DNA from 4 places in the Buttiauxella agrestis genome. Region 4 is predicted to be linked to each of the others. Evidence: predicted binding sites of a transcription regulator. Region 4 holds the regulator's gene; each other region holds the start of a gene.

Region 1 (5,443 bases), 2.7 Mb from region 4:
CATACGGTTCGCAGAAACCAGAATATCTTCTTCTGAAGTTTGCTGCGCAAAAGCCGGAGCCATCATAGCCAGTAGCAGCGGGTTAAGCACCCAGCGTGCATTTTTATGCATCATCATCATTCCTTAGATGGAAAAGATTAACATTTGAAAATATTTTGAAATAAGAACGGACTGAATTTTGCCGATAACGGTTCTCATTATCAATCTCAATTGATAGTATTTCTTAAATTAATCTTATGAATAATCACATGATTTATGTGGTTTACTTTTTCTGGATGTAGGCCTGAAGCGGCAAAGGAGTCGAAATGGCAGGAGTGCAAGGGTATCGCTTGTTTAATGTCCAGCTAGTGCATAAATCGCAAGTTTCACCTTCGCTATTAAGTCTGGTTTTCGGCGGCCCGGACGTTGCACATATGAAATGTGACTCGCCCGATCAGCGAATCAAAATGTTATTTCCCTCTGAAGATGGCTCCATTCCGGCTCTGCCTAATCAAGGTGAGTGGTATCAGTTGCTGCAACAATTGCCCAGGGAAAAGCGACCCGTGGTGCGCACTTATACCTTGCGCAAGGTTGATCGCGAGCGCCAGGAAGTCACCGTTGAATTTGTCAGCCACGGTACGGAAGGCCCGGCATCAGCCTGGGCAATTAACTCCCAGCCTGGCGACCAGATTCAAATCGTTGCGCCTAATGCCGAATATGCTCAAGACAGCGGTGGATACGAATGGACTCCGCCGAGCGGTTTACGCCATGGGCTAATCATCGCCGACGAAACGGCATTGGCCGCGGCGAAAGGTATTCTTGAATTGCTGGCTGCGGGGCAGAACCCGCCACAAATTCAGGCATTTTTTGAAGTGCCAGACGAAGGCGACTGTGTCGATTTGAGCGAGTTCAGCTTCGCGAAAATTCACTGGTTAGCGCGTAAACCAGCGAATGCCTCGCATGGAGAATGCCTGCTTAAATCTGTGAGAGAAAATGTGCAGGTACCTGAAGCAGCAGGCGTGACGGAAGCACTTAATGAAGAAGCGGAAGGCGAACTGTTGTGGGATAAAGCGACCACGGGCAGCAATGATTTTTATGGCTGGGTCGCGGCAGAATCCACAGTGGTGAAACTCCTGCGCCGCCATTTGATTGGTGAATGTGGCGTGAACCATGATGCAATCAACTTTATGGCGTACTGGAGTCAAGGGCGAGTGCGTTAAAAGAGTAGGGCGGCAAACGCCGCCCTGTATTAGATTTTTTTAAGTTCTGGCATCAGCCGCATCGTCGTATTCACGATTTGCATCAGCTCTTCATAGCTGGCGTTTTCGCGCGCGCTCACAGACATCCCCTGAATAATACAGCACAGGTACTTAGCCAGTTTACGGATACAACTGGTCGCAGGCATTTCGCCTTGTTCCTGGCGCTTTGCCAGAAAACGCACCAGTGTTTCTTCCTGCATCGACTGGCGCGTTTTTATCACTGCCGCGATATCTTCCGAAGACGCTGCCAGCACGGAGGAGGTACAGATGATAAAGCAACCTGTTGGGGTGTCTTTCTCAGTAAAGAGCTTCGCAATCAGCGAAAAATAATCTTCCAGTGCTTGTTCGAGCGTGCGTTCTTCGCAGAACAGGCAATTCTCACGCATTTGCGAGAAACGTTCGATATAGCGATCCAGAACGGCCTTGAATAACCCTTCTTTGTTGGTGAACTCTGCGTACAGCGTCGGAGCTTTTGCGCCCGTCGCTTCAACCAGATGCGCCAATGAAGTGGCCTCATAACCGTGTTGCCAGAACAAAGCCATAGCCTTGTCGAGTGCTGCTTCCCTGTCAAACACCTTCGGTCGGCCCCGGCTTTTTTTAATGCAAGTCGTATCAGATGACATATGCGCCGTTTAACCTTTGTCTGTTTATTGAACGATCATTATAAAAATAATATCACGCAGTAGCTATAGGGAAGAGTGAAAAAATAATTAATTCCTATGCTTATGAAAATAAGAGCTTTTATAAAATAATTAACGGTCGTTATAAAAATAATTTGACGTGTGATGCAGATCACGATTATGATTTAGTTATCGAACGTTAAGTAAATAAATTTAACGGCCTTATAAATAATTATTTCAAGGTAACTATCATGAAAAACGTAAAAACTCTTATTGCTGCTGTTGTTCTTAGTTCAATTTCTTTTGCAAGCTTCGCAGCTGTTGAAGTTCAGGCTGCTCCAGCAGGCGAGCAGAAAGTAGGGACTATCAGCGCATCCGCCGGGACTAACCTGGGTTCTCTGGAAGACCAACTGGCGCAGAAAGCTGAAGCAATGGGCGCAAGTTCATTCCGCATTACTTCAGTCACTGGCCCAAATACATTGCACGGTACTGCGGTAATTTATAAATAAGCCTGTGCCCTCTAAGTAAAAATTCTCTCCATAAGAAAGGCCCTGTTGAAAAACAGGGTCTTTTTCTATTGCTGAAAAGGGCGGCAGGCGCCGCCGAGGGTTAGATTTTTTTCAGCTCCGGTAACAAGCGAAGTGTCGTGTTGACGATCTGCATTAATTCCTCGTGGCTCGCGTCTTCCCGTGCGCTGACTGACATGCCCTGAACAATACAACACAGGTATCTAGCCAAATTTCCAACGTATGTTGTGGCCGGGATTTCACCTTTCTGCTGGTGTTGCTCGAGGAATTTAAGCAGCGTGGCTTCGAGCAGAGACTGACGAGCCTTGATCATTTCAGAGATATCGTGCGAAGAGACTGCCAGAACGGACGAAGTACAAATCATAAAGCACCCCGTTGGGGTTTCTTTATCGGTAAACAGTTTCGCCACCAGATAAAGATAATCCTCAAGCGCCTCTTCAAGCGTTCGATTGTCACAACGCAGGCAGGTCTCTCGCAGTTTCGTCACACGAGCAAGGTAACGGTCTAAGACAGCCTTGAACAAACCTTCTTTATTGGTGAATTCGGCATATAACGTTGGGGCTTTTGCCCCTGTTGCTTCAACCAGATGTGCCATTGAAGTGGCTTCGTAGCCGTGTTGCCAGAACAAAACCATGGCCTTATCGAGTGCGGATTCTTTGTCGAACACTTTTGGTCGGCCACGGCTTTTTTTGGTATCGCAGGTGTCGGTAGACATAATTAGCCGTTTTAACCTTTTCTATTTTATGAGCGATCATTATAAAAATAATATCTCATGGGTTCTAGTGCTAGTTTGTCCAAAAATAAATCATGGCTATCTGTATGAAAAATAAGTCATTAATAAAATAATTAACGGTCGTTATAAAAATAATTTGACGTGTGACGCAGATCACGTTTATGATTTACTTATCGAACGTTAAGTAAATAAATTTAACGGGCTTACAAATCATCTGCTTAAGGTCAAAAATCATGAAAAACGTAAAAACTCTTATCGCTGCTGTTGTTCTTAGCTCAATCTCTTTTGCAAGCTTCGCGGCTGTTGAAGTTCAGGCAACGCCAGCAGGCCAGCAGAAAGTAGGCACTATCACTGCAACCGCCGGGACTAACCTGGGTTCTCTTGAAGACCAACTGGCTCAGAAAGCTGAAGAAATGGGTGCGAGTTCATTCCGTATTACTTCAGTAACCGGTCCGAATACATTGCACGGTACTGCGGTAATTTATAAATAAGACTCACGGAAAAATGAGTTTCATAAAAAAAGGCCCTGTTAAAAAACAGGGCCTTTTTGCATCTCAAAACAATTAAATCTCGTTGCTGGCAATACCGTACGCGTTCACTTCAATCGGCATCCCGGAGCGGTGCTGCATGGCTTGTTCCATGACGTTAGCATCTGTTTCTGGTGCAGACTGGAACTGTTTCATCTGCTCTGTTAACACAATCGGTAGTACTTTTGGATCGTCATCAATGTGTTTAGACAGAGGCTGATGGACTTCAACTAAACGCCTGCCATCTGGCTCCACTGAGGTTTTAATCGCGGTGTTGATGATGCGCACAGGCGTACCAACAGGCATCTCTTTGTACAACGCTTTAATATCGTCATCACGCAGTCGAATACAGCCAGAACTCACGCGCATTCCAATCCCAAAGTCCGCATTCGTTCCGTGCAGCAGATAAACGCCACCATAGGCTGCGAGGCGGATGGCATGGTGGCCCATTGGGTTTTCCGGCCCGGCTGGAACGACCGCCGGAAGTTTGATTCCGTTCGCCAGGTAGCGAGCGCGAATATTGGCCGTTGGCGTCCAGGTCGGGTTGGCGCGTTTATCTGAAACGCTTGTGACCATAGTTGGTGTCACGGTGTCGCCACCGAGTTGGCCAATGCCAATCGGGTAAACGGTTACGCTATTTTTCCCTGCGGGATAGTAATAAACACGCAGTTCGGCAAGATTCATTACCAGCCCCTGACGCGGCGCATCTGGCAATAGCATCTGGCGCGGAATCGTCAGCACGCTACCCGCACGTGGCACATACGGATCAACACCTGGATTTGCCTGAAGCAGGGCAAGGAAGCCGACATTGTATTTTTTGGCGATGGCTTCAAGCGAGCCGCCGTTATCTTCGACCACATGGAAAAAGTTCTGGCCGATAAGGCGACTGCCTTCAGGCGGCAGAGGGTAGGAATTAGCGCTTGCCGGGAAAACGGCAAGGCTTGCACTGACCAGCATCAGCGATGCCAACCAACGAACAGGTAAAGAGAAAAGTCGCGACGACTGCATTAAGCGAAACCTCATTATTATTAAGGTTAATGTTATTAAAAAGTTAATCGCGAATTATGGCGGTTGAAGATGTAGGGAAACCCTGGTGATTTGAAAAGAATGTGTAAATGTTACAAAGTGCCTTAGGGGAAACTAAGGCACGTTAAGCAAATTAAGGTTTGAATCAAGCTGCTGCGTTCTGGGCTAATTGATGCATAAAGTTACGCACCCATTCCATTCGCGCTTTGCGATCGGCGAGATCTTCAATAAATTTAAGACGCGTTGGTCCATCCAGGCGGTAATGCTGCGGTTGCTTTTGCAATAAGCCAATCAGCCAAACCGGATTAACATTGTTCTTCTCGGCAAACTCAATCACCCCGCCTTTTTCATTGCCTTCGATTTTGCGCACACCCAGTTTCTGAGCTTGCTGACGCAATGCCGCGATATCCAACAGATTACGCGCCGGATCCGGTAGCAATCCAAAGCGGTCAATCAGTTCGACTTTTAACTCGTCAAGCTCATGTGCCGTTTTGGCGCTGGCAATGCGCTTATAAAACGACAGGCGCGTATTCACATCCGGGATAAAATCATCTGGCAGCAGGGCAGGCATGCGCAATTCGACTTCGGTCTGGCTGCTGGTCAAATCTTCAAGCGATGGCTCGCGACCTTCTTTGAGCGCATCGACCGCGTTTTCCAGCATTTCCATATACAGAGAAAAGCCGATTGTTTCCATTGAGCCGCTTTGGCCTTCACCAAGCAATTCACCTGCACCTCGGATTTCCAGGTCGTGTGTTGCCAGCGCAAAACCCGC
Region 2 (5,443 bases), 1.1 Mb from region 4:
TCAACCGGTATTTATGCGTACCTGGATATCGGCTTTAACTCGCTGATTTCTAATATTCGTAATTATAAGAACAAAGTTGGTTTATTAGATAACTCGCGCATGAAAAGCGATACCCAATGGGTTATCGACTCAATGCGTGTAAAAACACCAGGTCATCGTACTTCTATTGGTTCGCTGTCCGGTGGTAATCAACAGAAAGTTATTATTGGACGTTGGTTATTAACACAGCCAGAAATTTTAATGCTAGATGAGCCAACCCGTGGGATTGATGTCGGCGCTAAGTTTGAAATTTATCAGCTTATTGCTGAGCTTGCCAAAAAAGGGAAAGGAATCATCATTATTTCGTCCGAAATGCCGGAGTTGTTAGGGATTACAGATCGTATTCTGGTCATGAGCAATGGTCTTGTTGCCGGAATTGTAGACACTAAAACAACCACGCAGAACGAAATATTACGTCTTGCGTCTGTGCACCTTTGATAATTTAGGGGCTATTAAAAATGAGTGCGTTAAATAAGAAAAGTTTTCTAACTTATCTGAAAGAAGGCGGCATTTATGTCGTTTTGCTGGTCTTGCTGGCGATTATTATTTTCCAGGATCCTACGTTTTTAAGCTTGATGAACTTAAGTAACATTCTGACCCAATCATCAGTGCGTATTATTATTGCACTGGGTGTGGCGGGGCTGATTGTGACCCAGGGGACTGACCTTTCGGCGGGTCGTCAGGTTGGCCTGGCGGCAGTTGTTGCAGCAACGCTTTTGCAGTCCATGGAAAACGTGAACAAAGTTTTCCCTGAAATGAGCACCATGCCCATTCCGGTGGTTATCCTGATCGTCTGTGCGATCGGCGCCATCATTGGTCTGGTTAACGGTATTATCATCGCTTACCTGAATGTGACGCCGTTTATCACCACATTGGGCACCATGATTATCGTGTATGGTATCAACTCCCTGTATTACGACTTTGTTGGCGCATCGCCAATTGCCGGGTTCGACAGCGGATTCTCGACCTTTACCCAGGGCTTTATCAAGATGGGTAACTTTAAGCTCTCGTACATCACATTCTATGCGTTAATTGCGATTGGCTTTGTGTGGGTGCTGTGGAACAAAACGCGCTTTGGTAAGAACATCTTTGCCATCGGTGGTAATCCTGAAGCGGCTAAAGTTTCTGGTGTTAACGTTGCCCTTAACCTGATCATGATTTATGCGCTGTCTGGTGTGTTCTACGCATTCGGCGGGATGTTAGAAGCGGGCCGTATCGGTTCTGCGACCAACAACCTCGGCTTTATGTACGAACTGGATGCGATTGCGGCGTGCGTGGTGGGTGGTGTGTCATTCAGCGGCGGTGTGGGAACGGTGGTAGGCGTTGTCACCGGTGTTATCATCTTTACGGTTATCAACTACGGCCTGACGTATATCGGCGTGAACCCTTACTGGCAGTACATTATCAAGGGCGCGATTATTATCTTCGCGGTTGCGCTGGATTCACTGAAATACGCTCGTAAGAAGTAATCTCTACGGTTTACCAAGACCCGCACAGGACGATATGTGCGGGTTTTTTTATGCACTCTATTTCTTCTCTTTCTTCTGCAATTCCAGCAACTGTTCTGGTGTGACTGCCGGATAAGCTTGCGCATCTTCAGGCACTTCATGCATGGCAGGAATAGGCACCAGCGGCCCCAGGAAACGCGGCTCACGTTTGAAGATATACAAATCTGCCAGCGCACCCAAACGCGCACCAAACTCCCTGATACGCACTGTCATCATATTTTTTGGCGAAGGGACGGCGTAACACTGCGCCTGAATGCCCATATGCAGGGCAATAAAGAGGGCGCGTTCGCAGTGAAAACGCTGAGTGATAATAATAAAATCATTGGTATCAAAGACTTTTCGCGTACGAACTATAGAGTCCAGAGTACGGAAACCTGCGTAATCCAGCACGATATCGGCAGGATCGACACCACCGGCAATCAGGTCTTTACGCATGGTCATGGGTTCGTTGTAGCTTTGCAGCGCATTATCGCCGCTCAACAGCAGGTAGTTCACCTTGCCGCTGTTATAGGCATTTAACGCACCCTGAATTCGGAATTGATAATACTGATTAATCACACCGGTGCGGTAATACTTGGCAGTGCCCAACACCACGCCAACCTGGCGATAGGGCAAATCTTGCAGTTCGTCGTAAACGTAAGGTGCAGTTTTCCAGCTTATCCAGCGGTCAAGACAAAGCGCAGCCACCACAGCCAAGCCGATTATCACCAACAGGCTATAAAACAAGCGCTTCAACATGGACTTGCGGCTCAATAAAGGGATGGAATTTTATCCAAGGCTACTTTACCTGGTGGTGAAGAGCAAGATTCGCGGAATTGGTTGGACTAAAAATCGCCAATGCGAGCGCTCTCGCGCCCGCATTGTTTTCATCAATTCAACAGTGCGCGGTCGATATTCATACAACCCAACGCTTTTAACGTGGCGGCTGTCGCATCCCATTGTGTCAATGGCGCTTCGGCTTTTTCAGCCAGAATCGCACGCTGGATATCATTGTAATCGTAGCCAGAAAGGCTCAACAGATTCAGCGCGGCTTGCAGAGGCGGCAGGGAAGGGTTGAATGCGGCGTTTTCGGCATAACTGCCGGTGAAAATCGTCCCATCGCGCATTTCCAGCGCGACACCAGAAGGTGCATTGCTGTAAGGCGCATGGCTACGGTTTGCGGCCGTGATGGCGGCATGGCTGAGTTCATCGCCTTGCAGCGTAAAGCCATGATCCATTTCATCCAGCAGCAACGTTTTGATTTCTAAATCACGCGGACCAAATGCATCTGGCAGATAGTCGCCAAGAGTGGCAGGCTTGCGACCTGGAAGATTAATACGCAATGCCACGCCGCTGTTCAGTTCATTCATAAACTGGCGGCAATGGCCACACGGCGTGTAGTTGACGGTAATCGCGGCGAGGGCTTTTTCGCCACGCATCCACGCATGGGTAATTGCACTTTGCTCGGCATGAACGGTTTGCTGCATGGTGGAGCCAAGAAACTCCATGTTGCCGCCGAAATAGAGATTTCCGCTGACGCCACGCGCTACCGCACCCACATAGAACTGCGACAAATCCGCGCGGGCACAGGCTGCGGCAAGCGGCAGCAAAGCAAATGCCAGCGCATCATCATCAAGCCCGGTCTGGGCTTTCAGTGATTCCACTTCCGCGGCGCTAAACATCGCCGGGAAGTGGGCATCAGCAATCAAGGGTTGCAAAGCGGCTTGCAGTGAAGCCGGGAGTTGTGCGAGAGCAGCCTGAAAACGTGAGCGCATGGATCGTAGCCTCATAACAAGTAATTGAATCGTAGTTTACGGTTCTGTATGGGCTTTATATGTGATCTTTCTCTAATTACAAATGCAACTTATGAAATAAAGAATGAAATTGCGCGATCTCTCGCAAGTTTTAACCAAACACAGCCAAAATCACCGGGAATAAGAATGGGGCAACCAGCGACGTAATAATGCCGCAAATCACCAGCGCCAGTGAGCTGAATGCGCCTTCCTGAAAATCCAGTTCAGCACAACGCGCAGTCCCAAGGGCGTGAGAGGCAGCACCCATCGACAGGCCGCGCGACGCTTTGGTTTTGATACCCATCAGATTCAGAATGCTGTGACCAAACACCGCGCCCAGAATCCCCACAAAAATCACGCAGACGGCGCTAATTGCCGGGATGCCGCCGATACTGCCGCCCACCGCCATGGCAATCGGTGTGGTGACAGACTTAGGCAAGATTGACGCGGCGATTTGTGGTGTGGCACCCATTAATAATGCAACCGATGTACCGGTAATCATCGCGACCATGCTGCCAATAAAACAGATGGTGATAATGGATTTCCAGCGTGCACGAATCTGGTGAAGCTGTTCATACAGTGGGAACGCGAGGGCAACTACCGCCGGTTGCAGCAAATCGTTCAGCACTTTACTGCCAGCGAAATAGTGATCATAGGGCGTACCGGTAAACACCAGAATGGGGATGATAACAATCATCGAAACCAGTAACGGGTTCAGCAGCGGCGACTTATAACGCATTCCGATTTGGCGAGCGAGAAAGAAGGTCACCAGCGTTAAAGGCAAAGACCACCAGATATGATGCATCATTTTGTTTCACCCTCGCTTTCACCCACGACTTTACGTTCGCCATGTACCAAATGAGAACTCCAGCTCACGATAACTAATACCACTAAGGTACTGATAAAGCAGGAGACAACCACCGGGCCAAATTGCTGTTTTATCACATCAACATACTGCATGACGCCCACACCAATCGGTACAAAGAGCAGCGCCATATAACGAATCAGCAGGTGGCAACTTGGTTTAACCCATTTCGCTGGCAGGATTTGCAGAGACAGCAAAACAAACAGAATTAACATGCCAATAATGCTGCCGGGAATAGTGATCGGCAACAGCGATGCAATAGCAATGCCCACATATAAGCATATGTAAATTAATACAAATGAACGCAGGTACTGCCAAATTACGGTGAGCGAATTACGCATGGTGATGACCCTTTAAGAAACGCATTCATCATACAATTAAAGCTGAAAATGTGCTACCGATCACATCATGAATTATGAGCATACCAAATATTCCAAATTGGAACGTTCCAGAATGTTTTGGGCAATCTGCCAAATCCCATTTTGCAGGCATAAAAAAAGCGACCCGTAGGTCGCTTAGTTATGCTCGAAAGGTTCGATTAGTTCAAACGTACCGGCATACCGGAACGGTTCAGAATCGCCTGATCCAGCACGGTGCTGTCAACGTCTGGCTGAGCGGTAATGGCAGTCACGTTGCTTTTCAGCGCGATTGGCACGATCTCAGTTGAGTTGAACTGCTCTTCAGTCGTGGACAGTGGGTTATGTACTTCTACATAGCGCGTGCCATCAGGCTCAACGGTGGCTTTCACCGGTTCGTTGATGAACTGAACGCGCGTACCGACTGGCACTTTCTCGAACAGGAATTTGATGTCTTCGTTACGCAGACGCACACAACCGTGGCTCACACGCAGACCGATACCAAAGTTGGCGTTAGTACCGTGAATCGCATACAGACGGCCAATGTACAGCGCGTACAGACCCATTGGGTTATCTGGACCGGCTGGAACAACAGCTGGCAGCGGCGTACCGGCAGCAATATATTCTGCGTGCATTTTCGCCGTTGGTGTCCAGGTCGGGCCTGCTTTCTTACGTTCTACCTTAGTGGTCCAGTTCAGCGGAGTATCTTTACCCAACTGGCCGATACCGATTGGCAACACGATGACGGTGTTGGTGCCAGCCGGGTAGTAGTAAAGGCGCATTTCAGCACTGTTAATCACGATACCTTCATGAACGGTATCCGGCAGAATTAACTGCTGAGGAATGTTCAGGATGGTGCCCGGCTTTGGCAGATAAGGGTCCACACCAGGGTTCGCTTCCAGC
Region 3 (5,443 bases), 2.2 Mb from region 4:
TCCTTCGCATCCCCTGCGCTAAAAACTTCACCCTCGACGGTACACACTGAAATCCCCAGTTTGTTGCCGGGAATTTCTGCCAGAGCTGGAATGTAATCAGCCACTTTACCGCGGCCAATAAGCGGGCGAACCTGGGCGAGAATATCTTCCAGCAATTGATTATCTAACAGACCTGGCACTGCAAACTCCTGATTGGCGGGTATTTTACGCCCGCCAGTATATCAGCAACTAGCGGCGGTCTTTCCATACTGTCTGCACATTACAAAACTCATGCAGGCCAAAATGCGAAAGCTCACGCCCGAAGCCACTTTTCTTCACGCCGCCAAACGCCACACGTGGATCGCTGGCGCTATAGCCATTGATAAACACGCCACCGCATTCAAGACGCGCCGCAAAGTCATCGGCAAGATGAGTATCAGAGGTGAATAACGTGGCTGAAAGGCCGAAGTCACTGTCATTTGCCAGTTCCAGGGCATGTTCCGCATTACGCGCTCGGGTAATAGCCGCCACCGGACCAAACAACTCTTCACGAAATGCCACCATATCAGGCGTGACATTCGCTAAAACGGTTGGCGCGTAGTAGTTGCCCGTGCCTGCCATTTTCTCGCCGCCGAGCAGTAATGTCGCCCCTTGCTCAAGTGACGTTGTCACCTGTTTATGCAACTCATCACGCAGATCGTAACGCGCCATCGGGCCGATAGTGGTTGTATCCATAGTGGGATCGCCGATTTGCAGCGCCTGAACGGCTGCAACAAACTCCTCGGTGAATGTGTCCGCAATCCCTTCTTCGATAATGAAGCGTTTCGCAGCCGCGCAGACTTGCCCGGTGTTCTGGAATCGCCCCGCAACTGCCGCCTTCACTGCCTCATTAATATCAGCGTCATTGAGCACGATAAACGGGTCTGAACCGCCGAGTTCCAGCACGCATTTTTTCAATGCAGCACCTGCCTGCGCCCCAATCGCCGCCCCCGCACGCCCGCTACCCGTCACGGTGACAGCCGCAATTCGCGCATCATTAATCGCATGGCTCACCCCTTCAGGCGTGACATTAATCACTTCAAACACGCCCTGCGGAAATCCCGCTTCGGCGAACATTTGTTTAATCAGTAACGCGCATCCCATGACGTTTGGCGCATGTTTGAGAACGTAACTGTTCCCCGCCAACAGAATCGGCACCGCACCGCGCAGCACTTGCCAAAGCGGGAAGTTCCAGGGCATCACAGCCAGAATCGCCCCCAATGGCCGGTATTCAATCACCGCCTGATGGTTTTCCACCAGAGTGCCTTCGGTTACCAGCATGGCTGGCCCGTGTTCTGCATACCAGTCACACAAATTTGCTGTTTTCGCCACTTCCGCACGAGCCTGGGTAATCGGCTTACCCATTTCTGCGGTGATCATTTGCGCCAGCGTTTCAGCGTGCTGACGCAACGCCGCGCCCAGGTGGCGTAATTTATCCGCCCGCAGAGCCAGCGGCACATTCCGCCAGACGTTAAATGCCGCGTGATTCCCCGCCAGCGCGGTATCGAGCTGCTCGGTCGTTTCAAGCGGTATGGCGGAAAGCTGCTCGCCGGTGGCCGGGTTCATTGAAATAGCGTGATGGTTCATGGTTGCTCCTGTGTTCGCGTTATGCCCATACCTTAAACCTGCGTGACAATCATGAAAAATGAATAATAATGAGCGAGTCATTCACGTATCGAGAAAGGTTTATGGATCTCACGCAGCTTGAAATGTTTAATGCGGTAGCGGAAACCGGCAGCATCAGCGCGGCAGCGGCGAAGGTTCACCGGGTGCCGTCCAATCTCACCACGCGCATTAAACAGCTTGAGGCCGATCTCGGTGTTGAGTTGTTTATTCGCGAAAACCAGCGTTTGCGCCTCGCCCCAGCCGGGCACAATTTTCTCAGCTACAGCAAACGTATTCTGGCTTTGGTTGATGAAGCGCGGATGGCGGTTTCCGGTGACGAGCCACAAGGAACGCTGCCGCTAGGTTCGCTGGAAAGCACCGCAGCGGTGCGGATTCCGGGTTTGCTCGCGATGTTTAATCAGCGTTTCCCGAAAATTCAGCTCTCGCTTGCCACCGGGCCTTCGGGCGACCAGATTGATGGCGTGTTGGATGGGCGGCTATCGGCGGCCTTTGTCGATGGCCCGATATTGCATCCTTCCCTTGACGGTATTGCGGTTTACGAAGAAGAAATGGTGATTGTCGCCCCGGCGGATCATGACGCCATTACGGATGCAAACCAGGTCAGCGGCGTCAGCATTTATGCGTTTCGCGCCAACTGTTCGTACCGCAGGCATTTTGAAAGCTGGTTTCACGCCCACCACTCGGTGCCGGGCAAAATTCATGAGATGGAGTCGTATCACGGAATGCTGGCGTGCGTGATTGCCGGAGCGGGTATTGCGCTAATGCCGCGCAGCATGCTGGAAAGCATGCCCGGCAGCCACCAGGTGTCGATATCGCCGTTGCCTGCTGACTGGCGTTATCTCAACACCTGGCTTATCTGGCGACGAGGGGCAAAAACCCGACAACTTGATGCGTTTATCGGGCTGCTTGAGCAAACGTCTTAGCGCAGTAATACTTTGCCGACTAAATAGGTGGTCGCCTGGCCGGACATTAACACCCTGTCGCCCACCAGTTGGCAACGTATATCCCCGCCGCGTTCGGAAACCTGACGCGCCAGCATCTGCGTTTTACCCAACTTTTCTGCCCAGTACGGAATCAACATGGTGTGAGTCGACCCGGTAACCGGGTCTTCTGTCAGCGCCGCCTTCGGAGAAAAGAAACGGCTGACAAAATCATAGCCTTCTGTTTGCGCGGGCGCGGTGATACACACTTTTTGATCCAGTTGACGCATCAGATCAAAATCAGGATTAATCGCCTCAACCTGCGCCTGGCTCGCGAGCAACACGGTATAGGTGCGCCCCAGCCGCACTTCCTGGTATTCGCTGATACCGAGCGAGTCCAGCAGCAACTGCGGCGGTTCAACGGGTTCACTGCCCGATGCCGGGAAATCCAGCGTCAACCAGTCGCCGTTGCGCGTAACCGTAAGCGGGCCAACGAAACGCGTCTCAAAATGAATGGTGGTTTCCGGGTAATTCAGGTACTCGAAAATCACATGGGCCGAAGCCAGAGTCGCGTGGCCACAAAGATTGATCTCCCCTTGCGTGGTGAACCAGCGCAATTCAAAACCGCTGTCGGTGGTAATAAAAAATGCCGTTTCCGACTGGTTATGCTGGCGTGTCATCGACAGTAACGTTTCATCTGGCAGCCATTCGGTGAGTGGACATACCGCCGCGGCGTTGCCACCGAAAGTGGTATCGGTGAACGCATCAACCATATAAAAATCAATTTGCTGCATGGTCTTTTCTTCCTGTGTGGCCTGATGACATCTACCATGCCACGCCTTGCGCGATTCGCGGAACAATAAAATGAGAGTTAAATCACAAAATCAGTTGTATGGCTGGATTGATGGTTTTATGATCGCCTGCTCACCAAACCTTTCATTTATCAGCGCGAAACCCATCTATGACAACAAGCAACGTATCACGCAAAACGGCGTGGCTACGCGTCGTTACGCTGGCGGTCGCCGCCTTTATTTTTAATACCACGGAATTTGTTCCGGTTGGTTTGCTTTCTGACATCGCCGATAGTTTTGGTATGCAAACGCCACAAGTCGGGATCATGCTGACGATTTACGCATGGGTCGTCGCGCTGATGTCGCTGCCGTTTATGCTGCTGACGAATAAGGTCGAGCGTAAGCGGTTGTTGATTTGCATTTTCGCCCTGTTTATTGCCAGCCATGTCGTTTCTTTTGCCGCCTGGAATTTCACCGTCCTGGTGATCAGCCGCATCGGTATCGCCTTTGCCCACGCAATTTTCTGGTCGATTACCGTATCACTGGCCATTCGTATGGCTCCTGCCGGTAAAAAGGCGCAGGCGATGAGCCTGATTGCCACGGGAACCGCGCTGGCGATGGTCTTAGGTTTGCCGCTCGGGCGCATGGTGGGGCAATATTTCGGCTGGCGCACTACCTTCTTAGGCATTGGCGCAATCGCCGCCCTGACACTGTTTTATGTCATTAAGCTGCTGCCAAAATTGCCAAGCGAGCATTCGGGCTCGCTGAAAAGCGTGCCTGAACTGTTCAAACGCCCGGCGCTGGTGAGCTTGTATGCGTTAGTCGCTGTGGTCGTCACCGCGCATTACACCGCCTACAGCTATATTGAACCGTTCGTGCAAAACGTTGCGGGCTTGAGCGCCAATATGGCGACTTTCCTGCTGTTAGTGTTGGGTGGTGCCGGGATTATTGGCAGCGTGATGTTCGGCAAATTGGGCAACCGACATTCATCGACACTGGTCAGCGGCTCCATCGGGCTGTTGGTTTTGTGCCTGGCATTGTTGTTACCGTCTGCGCAAAGTACCGTGAATTTAACCATTCTGTGCCTGTTCTGGGGCATCGCTATTATGGTTATCACACTCGGAATGCAGGTGAAGGTTCTGGCGCTGGCGCCGGATGCAACCGACGTCTCGATGGCCTTATTCTCGGGGATTTTCAATATCGGGATTGGCGCGGGCGCATTAGTCGGAAACCAGGTGAGCCTGCATTTTGAGATGTCCAGCATTGGCATGGTGGGAGCCGTGCCTGCCCTGGTCGCCCTGATTGGGTCAGTATTAATTTTCCGCCGCTGGCCGGTTTCTTTAGAAGAACAGCATAACCATTGATGAAATGAGGGCGACGGCAATAAACCGTCGCCCTTTTTACCGCTTAATTTGCCGGGAAATGGGTCACTATTTCCAGTATGCCGTTAATAATAAACTGCACGCCCATACAGACTAATAAAAAGCCCATCAGACGAGAAATCGCTTCAATACCGCTCTTTCCTACCAGCCGCATTATCGCCCCGGAGCTGCGTAAACTGCCCCACAGAATCAGGCCAACCAGTGCAAAAATGATTGGCGGAGCCACCAGCACAACCCAGCCCGGGAAGTTCACACCGTGTTCCACGGTTGAAGAAGAACTGATTATCATCGCAATCGTACCCGGCCCGGCCGTGCTTGGCATGGCGAGTGGGACAAAGGCGATATTGGTATCCGGCTCTTGTTCAAGCTCCTCCGCTTTGCTGTGAGCCTCTGGAGACTCATGGGCTTTTTGTTGCGGGAAAAGCATGCGGAAACCAATAAACGCAACAATTAAACCGCCAGCGATACGCAAACCAGGAATGGAGATACCAAATGTATTCATCACAACTTGCCCGGCGTAGTACGCAACCATCATGATGATGAAGACATTGATGGATGCCATCAACGAGGTTCGATCGCGCGCCTTCTTGTTCATATCTCCGGCAAGCCCGAGGAACAATGCTACTGTGGTCAACGGGTTAGCAAGCGGCAGTAATACCACTAACCCCAGCCCAATAGCCTTAACCAAATCCATCATCTGCTGTCC
Region 4 (5,443 bases):
GCGCGCATATCGAAAAAGGCTTCTCCCGCGTTTATCAGCACTATCTTTTGAATCTGCTGAAGAAAAATGCCGCACGTAAGCTCAGAAGCTATCCGGGGACTCTCCCTGTTGATATGCGTCAGCTTAAAGGAATGCGCCGTCTGCGCGAGTTTGATGATTTGATTACGTCAAAGATTCACGGCTTTGCTGATGCTATCGACTACTACCGTCAATGCAGCGCGATGCCATTACTGCCACAAATCAAAACCCGGACGCTCATCATCCACGCCAAAGATGACCCGTTTATGGATCATCATGTGATCCCGGATAAAGCCATATTGCCTGCTAATATCGAATACCAACTTACGCGCTACGGTGGGCATGTTGGGTTTGTGGGGGGCACGTTACGCCGCCCTGAAATGTGGCTTGAGCAACGCATCCCGCAATGGCTGTCTCAATTTTTGGACCAGTAATATGATGATTCCCTGGCAAGACCTGCCTCCCGAAACGCTTGATAATCTGATTGAATCCTTTGTATTACGCGAAGGCACAGATTATGGTGAACAAGAGCGCTCACTTGAGCAAAAGGTGGCTGATGTTAAGCGCCAACTGCAAAGTGGTGAAGCGGTACTGGTATGGTCAGAACTTCATGAAACGGTGAATATCATGGCTCGCGGGCAATTTCGCGGCTAAGCCTGCCTATACTGCATAATACAACTGCCTTCACCCAACCAAACTTGCTACTACCCATGGAGTTGTTGCCTTATGTCAGCCAAACATCCGGTTATTGCCGTAACAGGTTCCAGCGGCGCGGGAACGACCACCACCAGCATCGCCTTTCGTAAAATCTTCCAGCAATTAAACCTACGTGCAGCTGAAGTTGAAGGCGACAGTTTCCATCGTTTCACCCGTCCTGAAATGGATATGGCGATTCGTAAAGCGCGTGACCTTGGCCGCCATATCAGCTACTTCGGGCCGGAAGCCAACGACTTCGGCTTACTTGAACAAACGTTTATTGAATACGGCAAAACCGGGCAAGGTAAATCACGTAAATATCTTCATACCTATGACGAAGCCGTACCCTGGAATCAGATTCCCGGCACGTTTACTCCATGGCAACCGTTACCAGAACCGACTGATGTTTTGTTTTATGAAGGCTTGCATGGCGGTGTCGTTACCCCGCAGCACGACGTCGCCAATGCCGTCGATTTACTGGTTGGCGTAGTACCGATTGTCAACCTGGAGTGGATTCAAAAACTGGTGCGCGACACCAGCGAGCGCGGTCATTCCCGTGAAGCGGTAATGGATTCCGTCGTGCGTTCGATGGACGATTACATCAATTACATCACACCGCAATTTTCCCGCACGCATATCAACTTCCAGCGTGTACCGACGGTAGATACCTCTAACCCGTTTGCCGCACGCGGTATTCCATCTTTAGATGAAAGCTTTGTCGTGATTCATTTTCGCGGTCTGGATGATATCGATTTCCCGTATTTGCTCGCCATGCTGCAAGGCTCATTTATTTCCCACATCAATACATTGGTGGTGCCGGGCGGCAAGATGGGACTGGCAATGGAGTTGATCATGACGCCGTTAGTTAAGCGCCTGGCGGAAGGTCGGAATATCAATAATTAGGGCGGCTAAACACCGCCCTTTTACTTCACTCTAGCCTTCAATCACTTCGTAGCTATGGGTGATGTTTACGGCTTTTTCCAGCATCAACGCAACAGAGCAGTACTTCTCAGCAGACAAGTCTACAGCGCGTGAAACCGCATTATCTTTCAACTCTTTGCCTGTCACGATGAAATGCAGATTGATATGTGTGAACAGACGCGGGGCTTCTTCGCGGCGCTCAGAGGTCAGTTTCACTTCACAATCCGTCACGTTGTAGCGGCCTTTTTGCAAAATAGAAACCACGTCGATTGCGCTACAACCACCAGCGGACATCAGAACCATTTCCATCGGACTGGGTGCTTTATCGCCAGAATTACCGTCCATCAGAATCTGGTGTCCAGAAGCGGACTCCCCAAGGAAGGTTAACCCTTCAACCCACTTCACTCGTGCTTGCATGTTACTTCTCCCGTTGAAAAAATTGTCTTTCAGAGTACGCAGATTCAGCAAATCTGGCAATGGAAGGCGACCTGCGTCAAGCTGAAACGAGACAATAGGAGACACTTGTCAAAAGCTATGCTAAAACAATCCAGATGCTACATCGATACATTGACGTTATGCATGTATGCAGAGGACATCACTAATTACAGGCAGCAAGAATGACTTGCATGCCATCTCCCCAAGGTGGGGAATATTCTAATACTTGCAACGCCAGACAGGATGTTTAGCGTCCTGTCGTTGGTAGCCAGTTATAAAACAGAGGATAACCGCGCATGGTGCTTGGCAAACCGCAAACAGACCCGACTCTCGAATGGTTCTTGTCCCATTGCCACATTCATAAGTATCCATCGAAGAGCACACTGATTCACCAGGGTGAAAAGGCTGAGACGCTGTATTACATCGTCAAGGGTTCTGTGGCTGTTCTGATCAAAGATGAAGAGGGCAAGGAAATGATCCTCTCCTATCTGAATCAGGGCGATTTCATTGGCGAGTTAGGGCTGTTCGAAGAAGGTCAGGAACGTAGTGCCTGGGTTCGTGCTAAAAGTGCCTGCGAAGTGGCTGAAATTTCATATAAAAAATTCCGCCAGCTCATTCAGGTCAATCCAGACATTTTGATGCGCCTGTCTTCCCAGATGGCTCGCCGTCTGCAAGTGACATCTGAGAAAGTCGGTAACCTGGCATTCCTTGATGTGACTGGTCGTATCGCGCAGACACTGCTGAACCTGGCTAAACAGCCTGATGCAATGACCCACCCGGACGGTATGCAGATTAAAATTACCCGTCAGGAAATCGGTCAGATCGTGGGTTGCTCTCGCGAAACCGTTGGTCGTATCTTGAAAATGCTGGAAGATCAAAATCTGATCTCTGCTCACGGTAAAACGATCGTCGTTTACGGCACTCGTTAATCTCCGTCTCAAAAATGGCGTGTTGCTTCATAACACGCCTTTTTTGTCTCTAAAATCTAACCCCTGCGGTAAAAAGGGATTAAATAAGACTTATGTGGCGTCGGCTTATCTACCATCCTGAAGTTAACTACGCACTGCGGCAAACGCTGGTGCTGTGCCTTCCGGTGGCAGTAGGTTTGCTCTTTGGCAATCTCCAGTCCGGCCTGCTTTTCTCTTTAGTCCCTGCCTGCTGCAACATTGCAGGGCTTGATACCCCCCATAAACGCTTCTTCAAACGCCTGATCGTCGGCGGTAGTCTGTTTGCCGTCAGCAGTTTGATCATGCAGCTTTTGTTGCTTTATACCTCCGTGCCGTTGCCGGTGATATTGGCCGTGATGGCGCTATTGCTGGGCGTCACAGCCGAAATCAGCTCCCTGCACGCTCGTCTGCTTCCCGCCTCACTCATTGCCGCCATCTTTACACTCAGCATGGCCGGGAATATGCCCATCTGGAAGCCCATGCTGCTGTATGTCAGCGGTACAATTTGGTACGGCGTGTTTAACTGGTTTTGGTTCTGGATGTGGCGCGAGCAGCCACTGCGTGAATCATTAAGCCTGCTCTATCGCCAACTGGCAGAGTACTGCGAAGCCAAATACGGGATGCTCACGCAGCATACCGATCCTGAAAAAGCGCTGCCTCCGCTCCTGGAGCGGCAGCAAAAAGCCGTTGACCTGATCACGGTCTGCTACCAGCAATTGCACATGCTGGCGGCGAACCAGCAAAATGGCTACAAACGCTTGTTACGTGCGTTTCAGGTCGCTCTGGATTTACAAGAACACATTTCCGTCAGCCTTCACCAACCTGCCGAAGTGCAAAAACTGGTTGAGAAAAGCCACGCTGAAGCCGTGATTCGCTGGAACGCGCAGACCATTGCGGCGCGTTTACGTGTGCTGGCTGATGACATTCTTTATCATCGGTTCCCACAGCGTTTCACGATGGATAAACAGATTGATGCCCTCGAGAAAATCGCACGTCAAAATCCGGATAACCCGGTTGGGCAATTTTGTCATTACCACTTCAGTCGGATTGGCCGTGTTTTACGCACCCAGCGCCCGTTATATATCCGTGATTTGATGGAAGACCGGCAGCGTCGTTTGCCACTTTGGGCAGCACTGAAAAGCTATTTGTCTTTGAAATCCGCCGCGCTGCGTAACGCCGCCAGATTAGGTGTAATGCTGACCATCGCCAGTATTTTGGGGGGGTTTTTACATCTGCCCAAACCTTACTGGATTTTGATGACGGTAATGTTTGTGACGCAAAACGGCTATGGCGCGACCCGGGTGAGAATTCTTCACCGGTCGGCAGGCACGATTGCAGGTTTGGCGATAGCGGGCATCGCACTGCACTTCCACTTTCCGCAAGATATCGCGCTGGCCGCGATGTTGGTCATTACGCTGGTCAGCTATTTGTTCATTCGTAAGAGTTACGGCTGGGCGACAATTGGCTTTACCGTCACGGCGGTTTACACCCTGCAACTGATCACCCTCAGCGCCGAGCAGTACATCGTCCCGCGCTTAATAGATACGTTGCTCGGCTGCCTGATTGCCTTTGGTGGCATGGTATGGCTGTGGCCACAGTGGCAAAGTGGTTTGCTGCGCCAGAACGCCCACGATGCTCTGGAGCGCGATCAAGATGCGATTCGCCTGATTCTGAGCAGTGACCCGGAACCCACGCCGCTGGCGTATTCGCGAATGAGGGTCAACCAGGCGCACAATGCCTTATTCAACTCGCTCAACCAGGCGATGCAGGAACCTGGATTTAACTCGCACTATCTTGCCGATATGAAACTGTGGGTGACGCACAGCCAGTTTATCGTCGAACACATCAATGCGATGACCACGCTCGCCCGCGAGCACAACATGCTTACGCCGGATCTCGCCCAGCGTTATTTGCAATCGTGTGAAATTGCGCTGCAACGATGCCAGCAGCGGCTTCAATATGATGGGCCAGGGGAAACCAATGATGCGAATATTCTCGACCCGCTTGAAGGGCTTCCGAGCGGGCCGCTAAGTACCATGGAGCAACATTTACAGCGGGTGTTGGGCCACCTCAGCACCATGCATACCATTTCATCGGTTGCATGGCGCCAGCGGCCACATCACGGTATCTGGCTGAACCGCTTACGGCGCTCAAATTGACGGGCGATTAAGCGTTAACGACTTTTGCGACCGCTTTGGCAAAGCGCGACATACCGTCTTCGATATCAGCATCTTCAACAATTAACGCCGGGGCAAAACGCATGACGTCTGGCCCCGCGTTCAAGACCATCACGCCCGCTTCTGCCGCCGCATACAGGAACTCCCGAGCACGGCCTTTGTAGCGAGGTTTCAACTCAGCGCCAATCAATAGGCCCATGCCGCGAATGTCGCTGAACACGTCGTATTGCTCGTCGATTTGCTGCAAAT

What was found. The regulator CRP, encoded in region 4, controls carbon source genes, mostly activating them, when cyclic AMP is high. The targets are predictions, from matches to a motif close to ATGTGANNNNNNTCACAT.
Region 1: bhsA (multiple stress resistance protein BhsA) is a predicted target of CRP. The motif match lies at 2,019-2,036, and genes of this name have one in related genera.
Region 2: cdd (cytidine deaminase) is a predicted target of CRP. The motif match lies at 3,361-3,378, and genes of this name have one in related genera.
Region 3: DY231_RS12375 (PhzF family phenazine biosynthesis protein) is a predicted target of CRP. The motif match lies at 3,429-3,446, and genes of this name have one in related genera.

The regions. Positions count from the first base shown of each region.
Region 1 covers NZ_UIGI01000001.1:3,074,859-3,080,301, reverse strand. The annotation lists gene iutA (ferric aerobactin receptor IutA) at 1-111, opposite strand, end outside; gene DY231_RS14680 (siderophore-interacting protein) at 306-1,199, shown strand; gene DY231_RS14675 (TetR/AcrR family transcriptional regulator) at 1,229-1,861, opposite strand; gene bhsA (multiple stress resistance protein BhsA) at 2,110-2,367, shown strand; gene DY231_RS14665 (TetR/AcrR family transcriptional regulator) at 2,468-3,100, opposite strand; gene bhsA (multiple stress resistance protein BhsA) at 3,352-3,609, shown strand; gene ldtC (L,D-transpeptidase LdtC) at 3,682-4,602, opposite strand; gene mfd (transcription-repair coupling factor) at 4,817-5,443, opposite strand, start outside.
Region 2 covers NZ_UIGI01000001.1:1,531,332-1,536,774, forward strand. The annotation lists gene mglA (galactose/methyl galactoside ABC transporter ATP-binding protein MglA) at 1-477, shown strand, start outside; gene mglC (galactose/methyl galactoside ABC transporter permease MglC) at 498-1,508, shown strand; gene sanA (outer membrane permeability protein SanA) at 1,566-2,285, opposite strand; gene cdd (cytidine deaminase) at 2,417-3,301, opposite strand; gene DY231_RS07305 (CidB/LrgB family autolysis modulator) at 3,432-4,127, opposite strand; gene DY231_RS07310 (CidA/LrgA family protein) at 4,124-4,525, opposite strand; gene ldtB (L,D-transpeptidase) at 4,723-5,443, opposite strand, start outside.
Region 3 covers NZ_UIGI01000001.1:2,572,920-2,578,362, forward strand. The annotation lists gene glsB (glutaminase B) at 1-179, opposite strand, end outside; gene sad (succinate-semialdehyde dehydrogenase) at 229-1,605, opposite strand; gene ptrR (putrescine utilization regulator PtrR) at 1,707-2,567, shown strand; gene DY231_RS12375 (PhzF family phenazine biosynthesis protein) at 2,564-3,358, opposite strand; gene DY231_RS12380 (sugar transporter) at 3,526-4,719, shown strand; gene DY231_RS12385 (MarC family NAAT transporter) at 4,763-5,434, opposite strand.
Region 4 covers NZ_UIGI01000001.1:381,409-386,851, reverse strand. The annotation lists gene DY231_RS01815 (hydrolase) at 1-452, shown strand, start outside; gene DY231_RS01810 (YheU family protein) at 454-672, shown strand; gene DY231_RS01805 (phosphoribulokinase) at 745-1,617, shown strand; gene DY231_RS01800 (OsmC family protein) at 1,648-2,052, opposite strand; gene crp (cAMP-activated global transcriptional regulator CRP) at 2,367-2,999, shown strand; gene DY231_RS01785 (YccS/YhfK family putative transporter) at 3,092-5,176, shown strand; gene argD (bifunctional acetylornithine/succinyldiaminopimelate transaminase) at 5,184-5,443, opposite strand, start outside.